DNA from 4 places in the Micromonospora sp. DH14 genome. Region 1 is predicted to be linked to each of the others. Evidence: riboswitches for the same ligand, from Rfam matches in the RefSeq annotation. Region 1 holds a riboswitch; each other region holds the start of a gene.
What was found. A riboswitch is a leader RNA that binds a small molecule or an ion and turns the genes downstream of it on or off. The one in region 1 is predicted to bind cyclic di-AMP.

Region 1 (3,280 bases):
GGGCCGCCCGCGCGGCCGCCCGGGAGCGGCCGGAGGACTACCGGGACTACGCGCACGTGGTGGTGGACGAGGCGCAGGATGTCTCGCCGATGCAGTGGCGGATGGTCGGTCGACGTGGCCGGTTGGCCTCCTGGACGGTGGTGGGCGACCCTGCGCAGACCGCGTGGACCGGTGACCCGGAGGAGCTGACCCGAGCCCGGGACCAGGCGCTGGGCCGGCGCAAGCGACACGAGTTCACGCTGACCACGAACTACCGCAACTCGTCGGAGATCTTCGCGGTGGCGGCGGCGGAGATCCGCCGGCTCTACCCCGACCTGCCGCTGCCGAGAGCGGTCCGCTCCACCGGGGTGGAACCGGTCGAGCTGGTGGTGCCGGCCGCCGGGTTGGAGACCGCGACGGTGGAGGCCGCCGCCGGCCTGCTGGCCGAGGTGGAGGGCACGGTCGGGGTGATCACGCCGGTCCCCCGCCGCGACGAGGTCGCCGGTTGGCTCGGCGCGCTCGGCGCGCCCAGGTTGCAGGTGGTGACCAGCCTGGAGGCCAAGGGCATGGAGTACGACGCGGTGGTGCTGGTCGCCCCGAGCGAAATCCGGGCGGATCCGGGTGCCGGGGTACGCACGCTGTACGTGGCGCTCTCCCGGGCCACCCAGCGGCTCACCACCATCGACCCGACCGCCTGACCTGCGCGGATCGCCGCCAGCGAAAGGCACCGCCCGTACACTTGCACACATAGCGATGTGAGCATACATTTGACCGGGTCCCGGCCGGCGGCGGAAGGTGAATCTCGTGGGCGCAGGTCATGACCACCACCATGGGTCCGTCGCCAATGCCGCACACCAGCACCGGGGTCGACTCTGGGCGGCGTTCGGGCTGCTCGCCACCCTGATGGTGGTCGAGGCGGTGACCGCCCTGCACACCGGCTCACTCGCCCTGCTCTCCGACGCCGGGCACATGTTCACCGACGTGCTCGGCATCGGGATGGCGCTCGCCGCGATCACGGCGACCCGGCGGGCCGCCAACGACCCACAGCGCACCTTCGGGCTCTACCGGCTCGAGGTGCTCGCCGCGCTGGCCAACGCCGTCCTGCTCTCCGGCGTGGCGATCTACGTGGTGATCGAGGCGATCCGTCGGTTCGGCGACCCGCACCAGGTCGTCGCCGGCCCGATGCTCGCGGTGGCCGTGCTCGGTCTGCTCGCGAACATCGCCGCCTTCGCCCTGCTGCGCGCCGGGGCCCGGGAGAGCATCAACCTCCAGGGCGCCTACCTGGAGGTGCTCGGTGACCTGCTCGGCTCGGTCGGCGTCATCGGGGCGGCGCTGCTCATCACCGTCACCGACTGGTGGTGGGCGGACCCCCTGGTCGCGGTCGCCATCGGCGTGTTCATCCTGCCGCGCACCTGGCGGCTGGCCCGCGCCGCCATCCGCATCCTGGTGCAGGCCGCCCCGGAGCACCTCCAGGTGACCGCCGTGCACGACCGGCTGGCCGCGGTGCCCGGCGTCGTCGAGGTGCACGACCTGCACGTCTGGACGCTCACCTCGGGCATGGAGGTGGCCTCCGCACACCTGACCATGGCACCCGGGGCGGAGGTCGGCGCGGTGCTCACCGCGGCGCGTACGGCCCTGCACGACGACTTCCGCATCGAACACGCGACGTTGCAGATCGAGCCGGGCGCCGCCTCCGGCGCGTGTGGCTCCATCGAGTGGTGACGACCTTTTCGGAGCATTGCTCACTTTTAGGGTAATTTTCCGTGATGACGCACGCACCGTCCGTCACATTGGCTGCAACGGCCCCACCGGCACCGGTAGGCTCGGTCCCGGCCTCCACCAGGCGGCGCCTCCCGGCGCCGGTGGCGGTCGCCGCCTAATCGCCCAACCGGGCGAACCGGGGAACCATGTTCCTGGGGTGCATCCGCGTCAGCGGTAGGGATCTTCCGTCCCGAACCCGTCAGCTAACCCGGTCGGCGGCTGACGGAAGGACATGCGCAGTGGCACCAGCACGACCACCCGCCGCCCGACTGGCGGCCCTGATCGTCGCGATGTTCGCCCTCGGCGTCGCGCTTCCGGCCGGCACCGCCTCGGCCGCTCCCCCGACCGGCCTGCGGGCCGCCGCACCCGACTCCGACGAGGAGGGCGGCACCCCGGCGTTGCGCGCCCAACTCGAGGCGGCCAGCAAGGGCTACCTGGACGCCAAGCGCGCCCTGGACACCTCGGTACAACGGCAGAAGCAGCTCACCACCCAGCTGAAGACCATCGAGGTCGAGATCGACCAGCGCAACGGCAAGGTCGGCGAGATCGCCGAGGTGGCGTACCGGACCGGACGACTCGGCGCGATGTCGGCGCTGCTCAACAGCAGCACCCCGGAAGGCTTCATGGACCGGGCAGCCGCCCTGGACGCGGTGGCCGCCAACGAGGACCGGGTGCTGCGCGACCTGCTGCAGAGCAAGGACCAGGCCACCCGCACCCGGGTCGCACTGGACGGCGAGATCACCGAACAGCGCAAGCAGGTCGCGGTGATGGCCAAGCGCAAGGAACAGGCCGAACGGGCCCTGACCGTGGCCACCACACCCAAGACGCAGAGCGCCGCCGACACGGGCTCCAACCGGGGCACCTCCACCGCCAACGCGACGGCCGCGCCGCGCAACTCCGACGGCTCCTGGCCCGCCGAGTCGTGCAGCGTCAACGACCCGACGCCGGCCAGCGGCTGCATCACCCCGCGCACCCTGCACGCGCTCAACCAGGCCAAGGCCGCGGGCTTCACCAGGTACGTCTCGTGCCACCGCCCCAGCGGCTCCGGTGAGCACCCGAAGGGCCGGGCCTGCGACTTCGCCGCACAGAAGGGCGGCTTCGGCGGAGCCGCGACCGGCGGCGACAAGACCTACGGCAACAACCTGGCCGCGTACTTCATCCGTAACGCGGACCGGCTCGCCGTGCTCTACGTGATCTGGTACAAGCAGATCTGGCTGCCCAGCAGCGGATGGAAGTCGTACAGCGGGGCGCACGGAACCCCGTCCACCGACCACACCAACCACGTACACCTGTCGGTCTACTGACCCACGCGTGGTGATGCCTGTGAGTCATCACGATGACTCACAGGCATCACCTGCGTCCGGGGCCGGCTACGTCGCCGGGCGTACCCCTGATGTCGTCGCTCGGCGGACGACCCGGCCGGGGCCGGCGGGCAGCATCGCGGTATGCCTCGGATTCGACCCACCACCCGCAAGGCGCTGCTCACCCTGCACCTCGTCACCTCGCTCGGCTGGCTCGGCACCGACCTGGTGCTGCTCAC
Region 2 (3,280 bases), on a different contig from region 1:
CGCCCGGCTCGGCGTGACGGTAGCGTGGGGACGTGCTTCCGGTCGCGTTCACCTGTCCGCTGTGGTGGGTGGCGCGCTGGGCGACGCGGGTGCTGGCCAGCCTCGCCGTCGTCGCGGCCCTGGCGCTCGGCGCAGGCCCGGCCACGGCCGCCGCGTCGACGCCCAGCCCGGTGCCAACGTCGAGCGTCGTGTCGGCCTCCGTCGCCGCCGGGCCGCTGGCGGCCTCCGGTCGGCACGTCGGGGCGCACGCTGCGGCGCGCCCGGCAGCGGCGATCCCACCGGACGCCGTCGAGGAGGCCGTTCCCGCCTGGGCTGTCGACTCGCCCGGGGCGCTCCCCGAGGAGCACCGCGCCACCGCGACCGGCGTGCTTCCGGTCCGCGCGGCGGAGTCCGACCGGCTGCCCCTCGTCGACGGTGCGAGCGGTCGGGCCTGCCGGGCCCCACCCCGGCGCTGAGCCACCGGGACGATCGTCCCGCCGCCGCGCCTGTCGCCCCACCCGCTTCCCACCCGCCGACCGGTGTCCCGCCGTGGCCCGTCGGCCGGTGCGGCCCCATCGCACTGCTCTCTCCCTGAGGTGCCGACCATGGAGACCGTCGTCTTCTACCAGTTCGTGACCGAGGTGCCGCGGGCCGCCGCCATCTGGTCGACCCTGGTCCTGCTGACCCTGGGCCTGCTCACCGTGCTGGCCGCCCGCCCCGAACGGGACCGGCCCGCCGACGACCCGCTCCCGGCCGCGCCCAGCGCCCGGGAGGTGGCCGCCGCCGAGGCCGCCGACCTGCGCCGCTACGCCGAGGAGGTGGCCGTCGCGGCGGCCGGCGCGGCGACGACAGCCAGGCGGCGACGCGCCGCCTGGCTGAGCGCCCAGGAGCAGATGGAACGGGCCTGGACCGGGTACGACGCGGCGGACACCGCCGCGCGTCGCTTCGCGGGCGCCGGGGCGCTGCCCACCCCACGGACCCCGCACACCCCCGCCGAGTACGCGGCCCGCGAGCGCTATCTGCACCGGGCGGCGATGGCCGCGTACTGGCGGGGTGACCTGAGCATGGCGCAGCTCGGTGACGTGTTCGGGCACCGGCACGGCTGGGATCCCCGACGCCACCCGGTCGAGCAGGAGGTGCTGATCAGCCGGGTGGTCCGGGATGCGCGGCTGGCCGACTACCAGGTGGCCGCCGACCGTGAGCGGGCCGCCTGGCGTGACGCGGAGTTGGCCGCCGAGTCGGCTCGTACCCTCGCCGAGGAGGCGTACGCGGCGGCGGCCCGGCTGCGCCCGAACCCGGTGCCCGCCCGCCGGACGGTGGCGGGGGCGTGGCGTCCGGCCGTCGTGGCACGGTGGCGCCCGGCCCGGGCGGGTTGAGCCCGATCTGTGATGTGAGGCCGGTCACGCAATTGTGAAATCGGACGTCCGGCGCGCGCCGCGCCATTGTTCCCGCGATTATGGTGGCGTTCTTCGTCGCCTGTCCGGTTGTCGCCCGCAGGCGCGCCCGTAACCGGTTGTCCCATCGAGTCACATCATCGGCAATACGCGCAGAAATTGCCGCGCAGATTGAGGTTTGCGCAGGTGAGCATCGCTTGGCAGGGCCTGTGGGGGGCCAGTAGTGTCGTCCCGTCCGGTGCGGTAACCGATCGCAAGAAGCGACGCCGCATCGACCCGCTTAATCGTGATCAACGAACCGGGGACCCATCAGTAAGTCCGGGGTGAATCCGCGAGCCACGGCCCGCGGTAGGGCGATCTTCCCGCCCGAATCCGTCAGCTAACCCGGTAGGCGGTGTCGGAAGGAGTCCCATCCTCGTGCAGCACCTTTCCACCCCTCGGTTGTTCCCTCGCCTCCACGGCGCGGCGGTGCACCCGCTCAATCGTCGCGTGACGGTGAGCTGACCCCCCGGGTCATCGCCTTCCCCGCCCGGCCACGCCAGGCGTTCCCCTGAGCGGTTCACCATCCGCGGACCACGGTCCGCGCGCTGGCGCCTGCCCGGATACCGGTCCGGCCCCGGTGTGCCGCTCTCCCCCCCGATCCGTGGAGGACCCCGTGAAGCACACCCTGCAGCGTCAGCTCCGCCGCCTCGCCACCGAGCGCCCGTACCAGATCGTTGCCGCCTCCGCCGCGGCTCTCGCCATCGCCACCACCGGCGGCGCCCTGCTCACCACCGCCGACGACGCCCCGGCCACCCAGCGCACCGCGACCACCGTCGCCGAGATGCGCAGCGACATCGCCACCTCCGGTGGCGACGCGTCCCCCTTGGCCAGCGCCGCGCCGACCACCGCCGCGCCGACCACCAGCGCCGCGTCTCCCGCCGCGAAGGCCAAGAGCAACCCCGACCTCACCCGTAAGCCGACGCCGCCGAAGCCGCCCGCGACCAAGGTGCTCGACTACGACTACGAGGCGCAGAACACCTACTACAACTGCGGACCGGCGGCCACCCGCAACGCGCTCAGCGCCGCCGGCATCGACCGCACCCAGGAGGAGCTCGGCGCCGAGCTGGGCACCACCGAGATGGGCACCAACTCGGCCGAGGACACCACCCGGGTGCTCAACGCCGAGGTGAAGGGATCCCCGTACCGGACCCGGATGTTCGCCGGCGCGCCCAGCCCGGCCCAGATGGACCGCCTCCAGGCTGACGTGGTGAAGGCCATCACCGACGGCCGGGGCGTGGTGGCCAACGTCGTCGGGGACGCCACCGACACCGACGGTGGCTGGCACTCCTACGGCGGCGGGCACTACATCGCCGTCGTGGGCTACAAGGACAACGGCCGTACCGTGCGGATCGCCGACTCGGCCAACGCGGCCGACCCGTCGTACTGGATCACCACGATCGACCTGGCCAACTGGATCGCCAGCCGGGGCTACTCCGCCTGACCCGGGCACGCTGACCGCCGCGGGCGTCGTCCCCCACAAGGGGCCGGCGCCCGCGGCGTCTTCGGCGGTGCGGTCAGTAGGTGATGAAGCCGTACAACGCCTTGTGGTTCGACTTCGTCCCGACCACGGTGTGGTCGACGGCGGACGACTGCACACTGCCCCTGACGAACAAGTAGTCGATCTTGCTGGAACCGCTGGTGGCCGCCGACCCGTACCCGGTCATGCCGTAGCCGCTGAGCGTGCCCGGGGCGATGCCGGTGCGGTTCGCGTCGATGCCCACCACGCGGATCGTCGACGCGTTCAGCAGCGTGGTCGCGTCCGCGCCGAGGTGGATACCGCTGTTGGCGATGCCCCGGTCGCCGTCGCCGGCGCAGGCGTTCTGCCGGTTCTCCTGCGGCAGGTGCATCGTCGCGGCGAACACGCT
Region 3 (3,280 bases), on a different contig from region 1:
TCAACACCAGGCAGACCCAGAACCGGCGGCGGAACATCGCCGGATCGTGCCCGGCGTGCTTGTCGTGCCCGGAATGCCCGGAATGCCCGGTGGGCCTGTCGTGCGGCATCGGTCCGGCGTGTTGCCGATGGTCGGGGTCGGACGGCGACGGAGCGGGCATGACTCCAACATGCCGGTCCGAGGGCCACCACGCGAGCGATTCGGCCACCGACACTCCGCCACGACCTGCGACCCCGCCACCGGCTGGCTAGCATCTCCCCGATGGCCCTCCGGATGCCGCCGCGCAGTCGGGCACTGACGCCGCCACGACGTGACGTCGGCTCCGGCAGGCCGGGCCGAGCACTGACCGTCCGTGATCAAGCGGTCGTCAGGCAGCGAATCGTCCCGCCGACCGCCGCGTTTCCCCCGAAACGGTGAACCGCCCGGCTCGCTGACCCGTACCCCGCACCGGATCGTTGGGAGTCTCGCCTTGGGTTCCGACCACACCCGCCCGGCTCCGTCCGCCCCACCGAGGGTGCGACGGATCCTCGTCGTGACGGTGGTACCCCTCTTCGTCGCCACCGTGCTGGCCGCGGTGCTGCTCTGGCCGCGCGGCGGGTCACCGCAGACCGACGGCGGCGCGGACGTGCCGCGCTACCCCGGCACTGTCACCCGGGTGGTGAACGAGCCGTGCCCGCCCGCGCCGTCGGTCCCCGAGGGCACCCCGAGGGTCGGCAACGAACGGTGCGGCACCGTCGACGTCCGGGTGGACGACGGGCCGACCGTCGGCCAGCAGGTACGGACGCCGGTGCCGGACGGGCCCGGCGCACCCCGGGTCCAGGTCGGCGACGAGGTCATCCTGGTCGAGCTGACCGATCCCACCGATCCCACCACCAGCAACTGGAACATCGCCGAGCACCAACGCGGCACCCCGATGATCTGGCTGGCGGTGGTCTTCGCGGCCGCGATCGTCGCGTTCGGTCGGTGGCGGGGTCTGGCCGCGCTCGCCGGACTGGCCGCCAGCTTCGCCATCCTGCTCACCTTCGTGCTGCCGGGTATCGGTGCCGGCAGGTCACCCCTGCTGGTGGCGGTGGTCGGGGCGGCCCTGATCATGTTCGTGGTGCTCTATCTGACGCACGGGGTCACCGCACAGACCTCGGTCGCCGTGCTCGGCACCCTGGGCAGCCTGGTGCTGACCGGCGCACTCGCCACCATCGCCACGGCCGCCACCCACCTCACCGGCTTCGGCAGCGAAGACGCCACCACCTTGTCGATGTTCCAGGGCGACGTGGACCTGCACGGACTGCTGCTCGCCGGGATCATCATCGGATCGCTCGGGGTGCTCGACGACGTGACGGTCACCCAGGCGGCCACCGTCACCGAACTGGCCAACGCCAACCCCGGCCTCACCCGGTTGCAGCTGTACCGGGCGGCCACCCGGGTCGGTCGCGCGCACATCGCCTCCACTGTCAACACCATCGTGCTGGCGTACGCGGGCGCGTCGCTGCCCCTGCTGCTCCTGCTCACCGCCGACGCGCGACCGATCGGGCAGATCCTCACCAGTGAGTTCCTCGCCCAGGAGATCGTCCGCAGCGCGGTCGCCACCCTCGGTCTGATCGCCGCCGTGCCGCTGACCACCGGGCTGGCCGCGGTGGTGACCGCCGCCGGGCGTACCGATGCCGTGCCGCCGGCCGACGCTCCCGCCGCGCGCCCCCAGCCGGACCGCAGCGAGGCACTCGCCGCGCTCAGCTCACCGCGAACGGCCGGCTCCAACGAGCCGGACCGGCAGCGGACCGCACCCCCACCCGAGGCCACCGACCGGTGGCCGGAGTCGAACAGGAGCACGGATACGGCATGGTGACACTCCTCAGCGTGACCAGATCGGGCAACCACCCTGAGAACCACGTCACTGGTCACTCAACGCTATGGCGAAATGACGTTTTTGGTCGGCATCCAGGCGTAGCTCAGCCGGTCGACTCTCGGGTAACCTCGCTGCCGGTCACCGATGAAGGCGCGAAGCGGCGCCTGCGGTGCCACCGCCCAATCGCCAACCGGCGAGCCGGGGACCCAGGTACGTGGGGTGAATCCGCGTCAGCGGTAGGGGCCGCTTCCGCCCCGAACCCGTCAGCTAACCCGGTCGGCGGTCGACGGAAGGGAACATTGTGACGGCACCCCTACGCCGCTGGTTGACACCCGTGGTGGCCGTGATCGCCGCACTGACCGTGTTCGCCGGGCCACTCCCGGCGCACGCCGCCCCGACGAACCCCACACCGTCCGGGCACGAGGAGGACGGCGAGCCCAAGCTGCTCAACGACGTCATCGAGCAGGCCAACCGCGACTACTCCGCCGCCAAGTCCAAGCTGGACAAATCCAAGAAGCGGCAGAGCGAGTTGGCCGCGGAGGTCGACCGGGCCAACGCCGACCTGGCCGCGCTGGCCCCGCAGGTCGGGCAGATCGCCGCCCAGGCCTACCGGACCGGCCGGATCGGCGCGATCGCGATGCTGCTGGAGAGCGACGCCCCCGACTCGTTCGTCCAGCGCGCCGCGGTGCTCGACGAGATGAACATGGTCAACGAGAAGAAGCTCTCCGCGGTCAACGAGGCGAAGGCCCGCGCCGAGCAGGCCAAGCTGGCCCTCGACACCGAGGTCCGCGAGCAGCAGAAGCAGACCGCCCTGATGGCGAAGCGGAAGAGCGAGGCCAACAAGGCGCTCGCCCTCGTCGGCGGAAAGGGCTTCACCGGCGGCCTGGTGGACGCCACCTCCAAGGTCGCCAAGATCGGCCCGGGTCGCACCGCCGACGGTGACTGGAAGCCCCAGTCGTGCAGCGAGAACGACCCCACCACGTCCGGCTGCGTCACGCCGCGCACGCTGCACGCGTACAAGGAGGTCAAGGCGGCCGGCTTCAACCGGTTCGTCGGCTGCTACCGCCCCGGAGGGCCGTGGGAGCACCCGAAGGGCCGCGCCTGCGACTGGTCGCTGCAGAAGAGCGGCTTCTCGCCGTGGCACAACAACGACACCCGGATGTACGGCAACAACGTCGCCGCGTTCCTCATCCGTAACGCCGACCGGCTCGGCATCTACTACGTGATCTGGAACCGGCAGATCTGGTTCCCGGCCACCGGCTGGAGTTCGTACAGCGGGCCGTCGAACCACACCGACCACGTGCACATGTCGCTGCTCTGACCCGTACGACCCCGTTTCGAGGGCCGCTCCGCGTGACGCGGGGCGGCCCTCGTCGCGTCACACGGTGGCAGGGGCAGCCGGGTCGGCCGGGGTGGCCAGCGTCGCGAAGCCAGCCGGCA
Region 4 (3,280 bases), on a different contig from region 1:
GCCGGGCACGTTGTCGTGGCCGATGATGTGCTGGCGGTCCAGTGGGATGCCCAGCCGCAGCGCCAGGTGCCGGACCAGTTTCGCCGAGGTCCGGTACATCGCCTCGGTGTACCAGGTCCCCTGCGCCGCGAAGCCCTCGTGTTCCAGCCCGATCGACTTCGCGTTGACGTACCAGTTGCCGGCGTGCCAACCGACGTCCTTGGTCTTCACGTGCTGGGCGATGTGCCCGTCCACGGAGCGCAGCGAGTAGTGCCAGCTGACGTAGGTCGGATCCTGGACGAGTTGCAGGGTGGTCGCCCAACTCGCCTCGGTGTCGTGGATGACGATGTATTCGATCTTCTGCCGGGCGGGTCGGTCGGAGAGGTCGTGGTTGCCGTAGTCCCCGTCGCCGAACGCCTCGTAGGGTGCCGGGATCCATTCGCAGGAGATGGTGCGAGGGCACTCCACCCCGTCCGGGCGGGCCAGCCGGCGCAGGCCCAGCCGGTCCAACCAGGAACGCTCGGGCTGTACCGCGCGGGCCGGCAGGGTGATCCGCTGGCCGTCGTCGGCCACCCGGGACTCGCCCGCGCCGATGGTGGTGAAGACCTCGTCGGCGAAGGCCGCGGCGGCGTCGGCGCTGTCCGCGCCCGAGTAGCGGGCCACCGCGCCGTACCAGGCCGCCGGGTCGGTGTCGGCGCCGACGGGGGCGTCCAGCTCCCGTTGGTACGCGCTGAGCAGCGCCGCCCCACCCCGGATGTTGAGGCCCGCGTCGGTGCGCAGTGCCTCGGGGGTGACTCCGGTCAGCGTGGCGGCGGCGTCCACGGTCTGCAACGCGGCGGTGGACGGCGCGGGGGCCTCGACCGGTCGGGGCGCGGGCACCCGGGCCGGACGCGAGTCGTCGCCGCGCGGGTCCTCGGCACCGGCGTCGTGGTGACCGCGCCCGGGTAGGGCGGCCACGTGCCGGGCGTCGGTCAGGTGCATCGGGCCGTAGCCGCCACTGGTGCTCGGTGTGCCGGCGTTGGTGTCCCAGCGGGACTCCAGGTAGGAGACGCCGAGCAGCACGACTGTCGGCACCCCGTACTCGGTGGCCGCGGCGGCGTACTGCTGCTGACGGCCGGTGGTGGGCGCGGCGGCGGCCGGGCCGACGGAGAGTGGCACCGTGGTCGCGGCGGCGACCACGGCGGCGGCGAGCAGTGCGCGCCAGCCGGTCGACAGGGTTGGATGGTGCATCGAACCCCCTAGATTCTCGCGGAGTGAGGTCAGGTCACCATCGCGCCGTCCGGGAGGTCAGGTCAATACCTTTCCATCTATCGAAGCATGGGGAAAGAATTCTTCACACACGGTCGGTGACCTCGTCCAATCGGTACGGAGTGTCACGGCCGTGCGGGTTGCGGATCGGTAACGAACGTCTCTACTCTGGTCATTCGTCGGGCCGACAGCAGCTCCGCCCAGCCCGGGCGGTAACGGACCGACACCGCCGAGTCGTTTCCGAGCGAACCGGGGACCCAGGTCCCTCGGGGTGAATCCGCAGCCACTGCGGTAGGGCGCCGACTTCCCGCCCGAACCCGTCAGCTAACCCGGTAGGCGGTCAGGAAGAAGGAGTACGGAACCCCGGTGGCACTCCATGCCCCGCGGCCGTCGTCCGAGCGGTCGGCACCAGCCGGCCCGACGTCGATCGTGCCGCGCCCACGCTGGTCCCGCTTCACCACCGCACTCGCCGCCCTGGCCGGCATCGCCGTCGTCCTGACCGGCAGTGCCACGGCGGCCCACGCCGACCCGTCGGTCGCCGAGATCGAGCGCCAGATCGACGCCGACTGGAACAAGCTCGAACCGATCATCGAACGGCACAACGCCACCCGCATCGACCTCGCCGCCAAGCGCAAGCAGGCCGACGCGCTGGCCGCCCGGATCGCCCCGCTGGAGCGCCAGGTCGACGCTGCGATGGACAAGGTCGGCGCCCTCGCCGCCCGTGCCTACAAGGGTGAGAACGTGTTGACCGTCAACGCGGTGCTGGGCAGCCGGTCGCCCAGCGAGGTGGTCGGCCAGCTCGAGATGCTCGACCGCTTCGCGCACAACCAGCAGAAGGACGTACGCGAGGTCGCCGACCTGCGCGACCAGCTGGCCGCGCAGAAGGCGCCGCTGGACGAGATGGTGGCCCAGCTGACCCGCACCGAGGCTCAGCTGGCGGCGAAGAAGAAGCAGATCAACGAAGAGATCGACCGCCTGCAGAAGCTGCGCCTCAAGGTGTACGGCAACGGTGGCGGTGGCCCACTGCGCCCGGCGCCCTGCCCGGGCAGCTACCCCGGCGGCGGCGCGGGCACCGCTGTCAAGTTCGCCTGCGCCCAGATCGGCAAGCCCTACGTCTGGGGTGCCGAGGGTCCGAACTCGTACGACTGCTCCGGGCTGATGCTGGCCGCCTGGGCGAAGGCCGGCGTGTCGCTGCCGCACAACGCCGCCGCGCAGAGCCGCGTCACGAAGAACGTCAGCAGGGGCGACCTGCGCCCCGGCGACCTGGTCTTCTACTACAGCGACATCCACCACGTCGGCATGTACGTCGGCGGCGGCTGGGTGGTGCACGCCTCACAGGCCGGTCAACCGGTCAAGATGAAGAAGGTCGACGACGGCCCGATCCACAGCTACGGCCGCCCGGGCTGACCCCGGGTGACGAGAGGGCCCGCCGCGATCCGTCGCGGCGGGCCCTCGTCGTCGTGGTTCAGCGGGTGGGCCAGGTGCGCCAGTGCTGCCAGGCGCGGCTCGGCGTCGGCCCCCGCTGGCCCTGGTAGCGCGAGCCGTAGACCACCGAGCCGTACGGGTGCTCGGCCGGCGAGGAGAGCCGGAAGATGCAGAGCTGCCCGATCTTCATACCGGGCCACAGGGTGATCGGCAGGTTCGCCACGTTCGAGAGTTCCAGCGTCACGTGACCGGAGAAGCCCGGGTCGATGAAGCCGGCGGTGGAGTGGGTGAGCAGCCCGAGCCGGCCCAGGGAGCTCTTGCCCTCCAGTCGGCCGGCGAGCTGGTCACCCAGCGAGATGACCTCCAGCGTCGAGGCGAGCACGAACTCCCCGGGGTGCAGCACGAACGGCTCGCCGTCGGGGACCTCGACCGCCGAGGTCAGGTCGTCCTGCTGCATGGCGGGATCGATGTGGGTGTAGAGGTGATTGTTGAAGACCCGGAACAGCCGGTCGAGTCGGACGTCGATGCTGGACGGTTGGACCAGGGTGGGCTCGAACGGCTCCAGGCCCAGCGTGCCGGCCTTGATCTCGGAGACCAGGTCGCGGTCGGAGAGCAGCATCGGACCACC

Region 2: it holds a riboswitch for cyclic di-AMP, as region 1 does, so the genes downstream of both, QCZ28_RS32220 (C39 family peptidase) here and QCZ28_RS25915 (hypothetical protein) in region 1, are expected to answer to the same signal.
Region 3: it holds a riboswitch for cyclic di-AMP, as region 1 does, so the genes downstream of both, QCZ28_RS01775 (hypothetical protein) here and QCZ28_RS25915 (hypothetical protein) in region 1, are expected to answer to the same signal.
Region 4: it holds a riboswitch for cyclic di-AMP, as region 1 does, so the genes downstream of both, QCZ28_RS28610 (NlpC/P60 family protein) here and QCZ28_RS25915 (hypothetical protein) in region 1, are expected to answer to the same signal.

Annotation. Positions count from the first base shown of each region.
Region 1 is NZ_JARVKT010000025.1:81,322-84,601, forward strand. It holds gene QCZ28_RS25905 (AAA family ATPase) at 1-677, shown strand, start outside; gene QCZ28_RS25910 (cation diffusion facilitator family transporter) at 784-1,701, shown strand; cyclic di-AMP (ydaO/yuaA leader) riboswitch at 1,843-1,974, shown strand; gene QCZ28_RS25915 (hypothetical protein) at 2,031-3,044, shown strand; gene QCZ28_RS25920 (hypothetical protein) at 3,186-3,280, shown strand, end outside.
Region 2 is NZ_JARVKT010000046.1:4,080-7,359, forward strand. It holds gene QCZ28_RS32210 (hypothetical protein) at 33-455, shown strand; gene QCZ28_RS32215 (hypothetical protein) at 585-1,355, shown strand; cyclic di-AMP (ydaO/yuaA leader) riboswitch at 1,641-1,782, shown strand; gene QCZ28_RS32220 (C39 family peptidase) at 2,017-2,856, shown strand; gene QCZ28_RS32225 (hypothetical protein) at 2,930-3,280, opposite strand, start outside.
Region 3 is NZ_JARVKT010000001.1:372,108-375,387, reverse strand. It holds gene QCZ28_RS01785 (copper-translocating P-type ATPase) at 1-109, opposite strand, end outside; gene QCZ28_RS01780 (YibE/F family protein) at 470-1,840, shown strand; cyclic di-AMP (ydaO/yuaA leader) riboswitch at 2,007-2,137, shown strand; gene QCZ28_RS01775 (hypothetical protein) at 2,142-3,161, shown strand; gene QCZ28_RS01770 (carbonic anhydrase) at 3,219-3,280, opposite strand, start outside.
Region 4 is NZ_JARVKT010000032.1:38,703-41,982, reverse strand. It holds gene QCZ28_RS28615 (peptidoglycan recognition family protein) at 1-1,209, opposite strand, end outside; cyclic di-AMP (ydaO/yuaA leader) riboswitch at 1,445-1,580, shown strand; gene QCZ28_RS28610 (NlpC/P60 family protein) at 1,594-2,634, shown strand; gene dcd (dCTP deaminase) at 2,693-3,271, opposite strand.